DNA from 2 places in the Qipengyuania sp. Mu-71 genome. Region 1 is predicted to be linked to the other one. Evidence: predicted binding sites of a transcription regulator. Region 1 holds the regulator's gene; the other holds the start of a gene.
The links. Region 1 encodes LexA, which represses DNA repair genes until DNA is damaged. Its sites were predicted from a motif close to GTTCCNCNCTTGTTCT; they were not measured.
Positions count from the first base shown of each region.

Region 2: the regulator LexA is predicted to act here: its motif matches at 2,845-2,860, upstream of uvrA (excinuclease ABC subunit UvrA).

Region 1 is NZ_JBAJHR010000001.1:1,159,701-1,164,918, forward strand. It holds gene gltX (glutamate--tRNA ligase) at 1-105, opposite strand, end outside; gene V6B15_RS05750 (ComEC/Rec2 family competence protein) at 134-2,338, shown strand; gene lexA (transcriptional repressor LexA) at 2,332-3,021, opposite strand; gene trpC (indole-3-glycerol phosphate synthase TrpC) at 3,169-3,954, opposite strand; gene trpD (anthranilate phosphoribosyltransferase) at 3,956-4,948, opposite strand; gene V6B15_RS05770 (anthranilate synthase component II) at 4,945-5,218, opposite strand, start outside.
Region 2 is NZ_JBAJHR010000001.1:869,619-874,836, reverse strand. It holds gene uvrA (excinuclease ABC subunit UvrA) at 1-2,833, opposite strand, end outside; gene V6B15_RS04385 (hypothetical protein) at 3,193-3,654, shown strand; gene V6B15_RS04380 (hypothetical protein) at 3,708-4,433, shown strand; gene V6B15_RS04375 (hypothetical protein) at 4,446-4,745, shown strand; gene V6B15_RS04370 (M13 family metallopeptidase) at 4,863-5,218, shown strand, end outside.

The DNA.
Region 1 (5,218 bases):
GTTGAACAGTGCCGTACGCGCGCCGCCGATATGGAGATATCCGGTGGGCGAGGGAGCGAAGCGGGTGACGACCGGAGGGGTCTCGCTGCCACTATCGCTTGCCATTGTCACTCGCTTCCTTTCAAACACTTGCATGGCGACGCAGGGGACGCCTTCGGTACCGATGGGGGAGGCGGACGAAGCGGCCCGCCCCGCAGTGCCGCGCCCTTGGCGCATGCGCGATCTCTTGTCCAGTTTCGCCGGGCGATCCGAAGCATTTCTGGAAGGCGCGCAATTCGACCGAGGACCGTGGCTGGCGGTCGCGTTCGCCGCGGGCATCGGGCTGTGGTTCTATCTCGGTGCGCCATGGCAGTGGCTGGCGACAATCGGCGGCGCGTTAGCCGCTGCGGCCATGGCCTTCGCGCGGTGGCGCGGCAGGGACGGACGTGCCTACTTGCTGGCCGCAAGCCTGTCGGTCCTGATCGCCCTGGCGCTCGGCATGTCGCTGGTATGGGCGCGCTCGGCGATGGTGGGGGCGGAGCCGATTGCGTATCCGCGGTTCGAGCGGATCGACGGGCGTGTCCTCGAGCGCGAGGAGCAACCGGCGGAGGACCGCGTCCGGCTTGTCCTCGCCGCGCGCGATGCGGAGACCGGGCGGGCGGTCGCCTATCGCGTGAACCTGCCGCTGGCGAAGGACCGGCCCGGCTTGCGCGAGGGCGCGCGGGTGCGGCTGTCGGCGCGGCTGATGCCGCCGTCCCCGCCAATCGTCCCCGGAGCGTATAATTTCGCGCGTCGGGCCTGGTTCGACGGGCTGTCGGCTACGGGATCGGTCGTGGGAGAAGTCGAGCTGGTCACGCCGCCGCCGCAGTCGCGCCTGACCGTGGCCTCTATCCAGCGGCGGCTGTCGGCGCATGTGCGCAGCCGGCTCGACAGCACGGCGGGGGCGATTGCCGCGACACTGGCGAGCGGCGACCGCGGCGCCATTCCCGAACGCGACGAGGAGGCCATGCGCGACGCGGGGCTGACCCATCTGCTGTCGATCAGCGGGCTGCATGTCAGCGCGATCATCGCGGCGAGCTATATCGTGGTCCTGAAGCTGCTGGCGCTGTGGCCGTGGCTGGCCCTGCGGGTGCGGCTGCCGCTGGTCGCTGCGGGTGCAGCGGCGCTGGCGGGGATCGCCTATACGCTGCTGACGGGCGCGCAGGTGCCGACCGTGCGCAGCTGTATCGGCGCGTTGCTGGTGCTGGTTGCGCTGGCCTTGGGGCGAGAACCGCTTTCGCTGCGGATGGTCGCGATTGCCGCAGGCGTGGTGCTTGCGCTGTGGCCGGAATCTTTGGTCGGACCGAGCTTCCAGATGAGCTTTGCGGCCGTCATCGCGATCGTCTCGCTGCACAATGTCCAGGCGGTGCGCGATTTTCTCGCGCCGCGCGAGGAAAGCGGGCTGCGCCGGTTCCTGCGGCGAACCGCGATCCTGTTCCTGACCGGACTGGTCATCGAACTCGCGCTGATGCCGATCGTGCTTTTCCACTTCCATCGTGCGGGCGTTTACGGCGCGGCGGCCAATCTGGTTGCCATTCCGCTGGTGACCTTCGTGTCGATGCCGCTGGTGGCACTGGCGTTGGCGCTCGACCTGATCGGCGCGGGTGCGCCCGTGTGGTGGCTGGTCGGGCATTCGCTCGACCTGTTGCTGGGTATTGCGCATCTGTTTGCCGAGCAGCCGGGTTCGGTCAAGCTGGCCCCGCGGATCGGGATGGGTGCTATCACGCTCTATCTGTGCGGCGCGCTGTGGCTGGCGCTGTGGCAGGGCAGGGCGCGCCTGTGGGGGCTTGGGCCCGTCGTGATGGCTGCCATCCTGATGATTCAGGCCCCGGTGCCCGATATCCTGATCACGCGCGACGGGCGCGATATCGGCATCGCAAACGAGGCCGAACGGCTGCTGGTGCTACGCGATAGCGAGGGTGGATATGCGCAGGAGAACCTGCTCGAACTCGCGGGGACCGATCGGCAACCGCTGGCTATCGCGGAGTGGCCGCACAGCCGCTGCAGCGCCGAATTCTGTTCGCTGACCGTCACGCGCGAGGGCCGTGCCTGGTCGCTCCTGATCGCACGTAGCCGGGACCTGGTGGAGGAGCGCGCGCTGGCCGCAGCCTGCCGGAACGCCGACATCGTCATCGCCGATCGCTTCCTGCCCCGCAGTTGCCGCCCGCGATGGCTCAAGGCCGACCGGCGTTTCCTCGAGCGAGAGGGCGGGGTCGCGCTCTATCTGGGCGCACGGCGTATCGACACCGTGGCGCAGGATCAGGGCGAGCATGGCTGGTGGCGCGCGCCGGAGGACAGGCGCGCGCCCCGGGGTCAGTGATACCGGCGCAGCAGACCGGCCAGCTTGCCTTGCACCTGGACACGGTGCGAATCGTAGACTTGCGGTTCGTAAGAGCCATTGGCGGGGTCGAGGATGACGCGCCCGGCGTCCTTGCGCAGATATTTGAGCGTGGCTTCCTCATTGTCGACCAGCGCGACCACGATTTCGCCGTCGCGGGCGCTATCGGTGCGCTTCACCAAGGCAAAATCGCCATCGAAAATGCCTGCTTCGATCATCGAATCGCCCGACACCTCGAGTGCGTAATGTTCACCCGGGCCGAGCAGAGCGGCGGGGACCGGCATGCTCGACTGGCCTTCGATCGCTTCGATCGGCGCGCCTGCGGCGATACGGCCGTGCAGCGGCACATCGATAATGTCATTGGCCGGTGCGGGCGCGACGGGCTTGGGCGTGATCGCCGATACCACGGAGTCGTTCGCAGGGGCGGGCTGTGCCGCGCCCATCACTGCGTTCTCGGGCAGCTTGACCACTTCGAGCGCGCGCGCTCGGTTGGGCAGGCGGCGGATGAAGCCGCGCTCTTCAAGCGCCGAGATCAGGCGATGCACGCCCGACTTGCTCTTGAGGTCGAGCGCTTCCTTCATCTCCTCGAAACTCGGCGAGATGCCGGTCTCTTCCAGACGCTGCTGGATAAAGCGGATCAATTCGTGCTGCTTGGCGGTCAGCATTGTGCGAACTCCCGTATCGCCTGTTCACAAAGCTGTGAACGAATACGGAACAATTAAGCAACCTGATTCGCCAAGTCAAGCAATCCCGCCATTTTCGAGTGATTTACACAGGAACACTTGTTCCCGATTTGCTCCACCGTTGCTGCGTCAGCGGCCGAGCAAGGCGCGGGTCGCCGCGGCAACATCCGCCTGACGCATCAGGCTTTCACCGACCAGGAAGGTGCGGACGCCCGAACGCGCGAGCCGCACACAATCATCGTGCGTCGTGATGCCGCTTTCGCCGACCAGCAGCGCGCCTTCGGGTGCGACCGGGGCCAGCATCTCGGTGGTAGCGAGGTCAGTGGTGAAGCTGCGCAAATCGCGGTTGTTGACGCCGATCAGGCGCGACCTGAGCTGCGCGGCGCGGTCCATCTCGGTGCGATCATGGACTTCGACCAGCACATCCATGCCGTGGTCCAGCGCCGCCGCCTCGATCTCGGCCATGAGGCCGTCTTCGAGCGCCGCGACAATGATCAGGATAGCGTCGGCCCCGATCGCGCGTGCTTCGGCAACCTGCCACGGATCGACCATGAAATCCTTGCGCAGTGCAGGCAAATCACAGGCTGCGCGCGCGGCAACCAGGTAATCTTCATGGCCCTGGAAATAGGGCGCATCGGTGAGCACCGAAAGGCAGGCAGCTCCGCCCGCAGCATAGGCGCGGGCATGCTCTGTGGGTTGGAAATCTTGGCGAATCAGACCCTTGGAGGGGGAAGCTTTCTTGATTTCCGCTATCAGGCCGAAGCCGTCCTGCTGTGCCCGAGCGAGGGCAGAATGGAACCCACGGGGCGCCGACTGCTCCTTCGCGAGCGCTTCGAGATCGGCGAGCGTGTGATCGCGCTTGCGTGCGGCCACCTCGTCGCGCTTGGTCGCACAGATTTGTTCCAGCTTGTTCATGTCAGGCGGTCATCGCGATCCAGTTTTCGAGCAGCGCCCTGGCCTTGCCCGAGTCCAGCGCTTCGGCAGCGATCTCCGCGCCCTCGGTCCATTCGTCGGTGCGACCGGCGATAATCAGCGTTGCCGCCGCGTTGAACAGCACCGCATCGCGGTAGGCGCCCGGGCTCCCGCCGAGCAGCGCCTCGAGCGCGCGGGCGTTATACGCCGGATCGCCGCCGCGGATCGCCTCGACCGGGGAATGCGGCAGGTTGGCTTCCACCGCGACCACGCGGCGCATTTCGAAATCATTGCCCTGGACATCGGCCAGTTCGTTACCGCCGGCGAGGCTCAGTTCGTCGAGTCCTTCGTCTCCCGAGGCAATGAAGGTGCGCTCGGTTCCCAGCTTGGCCTTTGCCGCGGCATAGATGGGCACATAGGCGGGCCGGGCGATGCCAATCAGCTGGCGTCTGACGCCAGCGGGGTTCGACAAAGGCCCCATCAGATTGAAGATCGTGCGCACGCCGAGCTTTTGCCGGATCGGCTGAATGCGGCCCATCGCAGGATGGTGGTTCTTGGCGAACAGGAAGCAAATTCCCAATTCGGCCAAAGTCTTCTCCGCGCTTCTTCCCGCTGCTTCCATGTCGAGACCGAGCGCTTCGAGCGTGTCGGCGGCGCCCGCCTTGCTGCTGGCCGCGCGATTGCCATGCTTGGCCACGGGCACACCGCAGGCGGCGACCACCAGGCTCACTGCGGTGGAGACATTGAGCGTGTGATGGCCATCGCCGCCCGTGCCGCAGCAATCGACCGTCCCCTCGGGGGCAGCGATCGGGATCAGCCGTGCCCGCAGCGCGCGCGCCGCGCCGGCGATTTCGTCGGAGGTTTCGCTGCGCGCCGACATGTCGACCAGGAAACGCGCGATATCCTCGTCGCCCGTCTCACCATCGAGGATCCAGCCAAAGACCTCTTCGGCCTCGGCCTCTCCAAGGTGTTGCCTGGCGTCGGGGAGCGTCTTCATGCGGGGACCTTGGCGGGAATACCGCAGAGGGCGAGGAAATTGGCCAGCAAGGCATGGCCATGTTCGGTCGCGATGCTTTCGGGATGGAACTGGACGCCGTGGATCGGCAGGTCGCGGTGGCGGAAGCCCATCACGCTGGTGCCGTCGAGGCCGGGGGTTTCGCTGGTGGCGTTGATCGCGAGGCAGTCCAGATTGTCCTCGACTACCAGCGAGTGATAGCGGGTCGCGGTGAAGGGCGAGGGCAGCTCGGCGAACACGCCGCTGGAATCG
Region 2 (5,218 bases), 290 kb from region 1:
CGACAACCTCCCCGCCCCTAACCCCGCCGCCCGGGCCGAGATCGAGCACGTGGTCCGCCGTCTTGATCACATCGAGATTGTGCTCGATCACCACCACCGAGTTCCCCTGTTCGACCAGCCGGTGGAGCACTTCCAGCAGCTTGCGCACGTCCTCGAAATGGAGGCCCGTGGTGGGCTCGTCGAGGATGTAGAGCGTCTGCCCGGTGCTGCGCTTGGCGAGTTCCTTGGCGAGCTTGACGCGCTGCGCCTCGCCGCCCGACAACGTGGTCGCCTGCTGGCCGACCTTGACGTAGCCGAGCCCGACCTCGTTGAGCATGTGCATCTTGTCGCGGATCGGCGGGACCGCCTTGAAGAATTCCTCCGCATCCTCGATCGTCATGTCGAGCACATCGGCGATCGAGTGGCCCTTGAACTTCACCTCGAGCGTTTCGCGGTTGTAGCGCTTGCCGCCGCATTGTTCGCAGGTGACGTAGACGTCGGGCAGGAAGTGCATCTCGATCTTGATGAGGCCGTCGCCCTGGCACGCCTCGCAGCGGCCGCCCTTGACGTTGAAGCTGAAGCGCCCGGGCTTGTAGCCGCGCGCCTGGCTTTCGGGGAGGCCCGCGAACCAGTCGCGGATCTGGGTGAAGGCGCCGGTATAGGTGGCGGGGTTGGAGCGCGGGGTGCGGCCGATGGGCGACTGGTCGATCTCGATCACCTTGTCGCAATATTCGAGCCCGGTGACCTTGTCGTGCGCGCCCGCGACGATGCGCGCGCCGTTGAGTTCGCGCGCGGCAGAGGCGTAGAGCGTGTCGATGGTGAAGCTGGACTTGCCCGAGCCCGAGACGCCGGTGACGCAGGTGAAGGTGCCCAGCGGCAGGCTGGCAGTGACGTTGGCAAGGTTGTTGGCGCGCGCGCCGTGGACGGTGAGCTTGTGCCCGTTGCCCTTGCGCCGCTTGGGCGGAACCGCGATTTCGCGGCGGCCGGTGAGATAGGCGGCAGTGAGCGATTTCTTGCTTTTCAGCACCTGCTTGAGCGTGCCTTCGGCGACCACCTCGCCCCCGTGGACGCCCGCGCCGGGGCCGAGATCGACCACGTAATCGGCGGCGCGGATCGCGTCCTCGTCATGCTCGACCACGATCACCGTATTGCCGAGGTCGCGCAGGCGCTTCAGCGTTTCGAGCAGCCGGTCGTTGTCGCGCTGGTGGAGGCCGATGCTGGGTTCGTCGAGCACGTAGAGCACGCCTGAGAGCCCGCTGCCGATCTGGCTGGCGAGGCGGATGCGCTGGCTCTCGCCCCCGCTCAGCGTACCTGAAGTACGGTCGAGGTTGAGATAGTCGAGCCCGACATTGTCGAGGAAGCCCAGCCGCTCGTTGATTTCCTTGAGGATGGCCTTGGCGATCTGCGCCTGCTGGTCGGTCAGATGTCCGTCGAGCCCGAGGAACCATGCCTTGGCATCGGCGACGCTCATCTGCGTGGGGGTGGCGATGTCGGTCGGGCCCGCGGGGCCGGGGATCTTGACGCTGAGCGCCTTGGGGTTGAGCCGCTTGCCATTGCAGGTCTCGCAGGCTTGAGCGGTCTGGAACTTGGCCAGCTCCTCGCGCATCCACGCGCTCTCGGTCTGGAGCATGCGGCGGTTGAGATTGCCGATCACGCCCTCGAACGGCTTCTTGACGGTATAGCTCTTGCGCCCGTCCTTGAAGGTGAGCGGGATCGCGCGGCCCCTGGTGCCGTGGAGGATGATGTCGCGGATTTCGGCGTCGAACTCCTGCCACGGGGTAGTGAGGTCGAACTCGTATTCCTTCGCGAGGCTGGCGAGCACCTGCATGTAATAGGGCGACGGCGGGTTGCTCTTCGCCCAGGGCACCACCGCGCCCTTCTTGAGGCTGAGCGCCTCGTTGGGGACGACCAGCTGCGGGTCGAACAGCTGCTTCTCGCCGATGCCGTCGCAGGTCGGGCAGGCACCCTGCGGCGCGTTGAAGGAGAACAGCCGCGGTTCGACCTCCTCGATCGTGAAGCCGCTGACCGGGCAGGAGAATTTCTCGGAAAAGACGATGCGGTTGGCGGGCAGCCCCGCGCCCTTCATCGCGCCGCCGGCCGCGGCCCCCTCGTCCTCTCGCCCAGGCACCGCGCCATCGGCGAGATCGACATAGGCAAGCCCCTCGGCCAGCTTGAGCGCGGTTTCGAAACTGTCGGCGAGACGGGTCTCGATGCCCTCCTTCACCGCGAGCCGGTCGACCACCACCTCGATGTCGTGCTTGAACTTCTTGTCGAGCGCGGGCGCGTCCTCGATCGCATGAAGCTCGCCGTCAATGCGCACACGGGTGAAGCCCGCCTTCTGCCATTCGGCCAGTTCCTTGCGGTATTCGCCCTTGCGCCCGCGCACCACGGGGGCGAGCAGGTAGATGCGTGTGCCCTCGGGCAGTTCCATTACCCGGTCGACCATGTTGGATACGGTCTGCGCCTCGATCGGCAGGCCGGTGGCGGGCGAATAGGGCACGCCCACGCGCGCCCACAGCAGGCGCATGTAGTCGTAGATCTCGGTCACCGTCGCGACGGTCGAGCGCGGGTTGCGGCTGGTGGTCTTCTGCTCGATCGAGATCGCGGGTGAGAGCCCGTCGATATGCTCGACATCGGGCTTCTGCATCATCTCGAGGAACTGGCGCGCATAGGCGCTGAGGCTCTCGACATAGCGCCGCTGCCCCTCGGCATAGATCGTGTCGAAGGCGAGGCTCGACTTGCCCGAACCGCTGAGGCCGGTGATCACGATCAGGCTGTCGCGCGGCAGGTCGATGTCGACGCCCTTGAGATTATGCTCGCGCGCGCCGCGGACGGAAATTTTGGTGAGGGCCATGAAGGACGCGTGTTCCTGAATTGTTCGCCTGGGTCAAGGGGGGGCGGTATGTGTCGAGCGAGCAGACGGCCCGGCGGTTCCGGGAATGTGGGGCGCCTCCTCCAAATATCAACGCCGCGGGAACATCTCGCGGCGGATTCATGCGGCAATCCAACTTACTGGCGAATTGCAGAGAATTGCAGGGCATCATCCGGCAATCAAGATTGGCGACAGAGAATGGCGACCGCCGACAGGACGATGAAATCATTTTCTTCCCACCCAAATCGACCATACGGTTCCCGCCAGTATTTGATCGAAGACTTGACGATCCCAACTATCGAGTGTTTTCCTCACATAGAGGGAGCCGGATAATGGGGAGAATGATCCGGGCCGGTGCGCGAATACGGCGATTGTTGCGCTGTCTTCGATGGCCCGCGCGCAAGGTGCATAGCGGCGTTCGAGAACAATCATCCGCCGGCCACGCCGGGCTTGTCGCGGCCGTTGCATGCCTGCTGTCCGCCTGCACCCACGTAACGGTCGGTGAGGGTGGCGGCGAGACGATCACCGGCATCGGCGTAGTCCGCGTCGAACTGCCGCGCACAACGGGCGGTGTGGTGGCGGTCAAACGGAGCGGTGTGGGGTTTGGCTGGGACGAACTGCCCGCAGGCGGCGCCTGGCTTGGCTACTCGGATAGCCAGTGGGTCATTGCCGATCCGCGCGATTGCCAGCTGTTGGTGATCATCCGGTCCGCGGCCGAAGCCGAGAATGCGGCCAAGGTCCTGTCTGCACTTGAGGGGAGTTCGCCATGCGTAGTCGACCACACAAATACCTTGCAGCCCTAGCCCTGCTGCCGCTCGCAGCGGGCTGTGTCCAAGCGACACGGCACAGCAATACGATGTATTTCGGCACCAATACGACATTTGGCATCAAGGCTGGTGCATCGACCGGCGAGGTGCCCGAAATCATCGTAGGCTATGACAGACAGGAAGCGGTGGTGATGCCCCTGCTGGCCAATACAGTGGATACGAGCGAGGATGGCTACAACCGGCTAGGGCCTTGTCCGGTCACGGACCCTATCGAAGTGACGGGAGGCATTTATGCCATTCACCCGTGCTCTTTCGTTTCAATCAAGGGCGGCAATCTGGACAGCTATTCGGTACTTGCCAGCTTCGGAGCGGAGTTCGGTGCGGGGGCCAGCACGGACGTAGATGTGAACGGCGGCCTGGCACAGTATTTCGCTACCGGCATGGCCGCGCAGATCCTTTCCGCCAAGGGCGGCGCGGCGCTGGTTTCTACAAACGCTGCCACGATCAACGCCAATGACACGCCGCTCGACGTGAACTCGCTCTTTCCGGCCAACACCGAGTTCGGCGTGGGAATGGGCAAGAACTTTGACACGACGCTGGACAAGCTCAAGGCCAAGGTCGTCGCGACCGACAAGACTATCCTCAAACGCAAAATGCAGGGGCTGGTCGACGCAATCAATCAACCCTTCGGCACTGCACTGGTCAATGCATGCAGTGAGCAAGGAACCTGCATAACCGCCATCGAAGGCAGTGCGCCGGCGTTCTTGAGAAACGCAAAATTCAACGAAGGCGTCGCCAAATGGGACGAGTATTGAGGAGAGCCTGCCATGAACGTCTTTTTCGCCAATGCTTTCACCAGCGAGCAGTCTGCAAAGGACTTTTTCAAAAATGCCGTTCAAGAAAGCGCCAGCGTGTCTGGAGCCATACTTTCCGCAAAAGGTGGGATCGGCTTCATCAAGGATGGCGGGCCTTTGACCGAACTTGGGGACGGGGAAGAGCTTTTTCTCGTCCTGACCTATCCCAAAGCGGTGACCGTGGAGGTAGATCCTGCGATTGATGCTGGCGCCGATGAAGCGAATGAGGAAGGCGAAGCAGAGCCGGACGGCGAACCTGAAGACGAGAACTAGGGGTTACGAACCGCAAGTAGCTTGCCGAACGCGTTTGCGCGTTCGACGACAATGGTTGTCGTCTCTGTTCGGCGAAAGCTAAGCCCCTGCACGATCTAAAACCCAGGGGAATCACACATGCCATCCACTCGACATTTCGCCCGCGCGACGGCAGCTTCCGCGCTCGCGCTGGGGCTGGCTCTCGCCTCTCCGTCCTTCGCCGAGGAAACCGACGCCAACACCATCGTCGTCACCGGCCAAGCCAAGATCGGCGACTTCGGGCTCGACCTCACCGCGCGCGACACCGCCGCCGATCCGGGTGACGATTTCGAACGCTATGCCTCGGGCGCGTGGATCGACCGGACCGAAATCCCCGGCGATCGCCCCTCGGTCGGCTCGTTCTACAATCTGCGCGAGGATGTGACCGAAGAGGTCAACGGGCTGATCACTCAAGCCCCCGCAGGCACGCAATATGGCGCGCTCTACACCAGCTT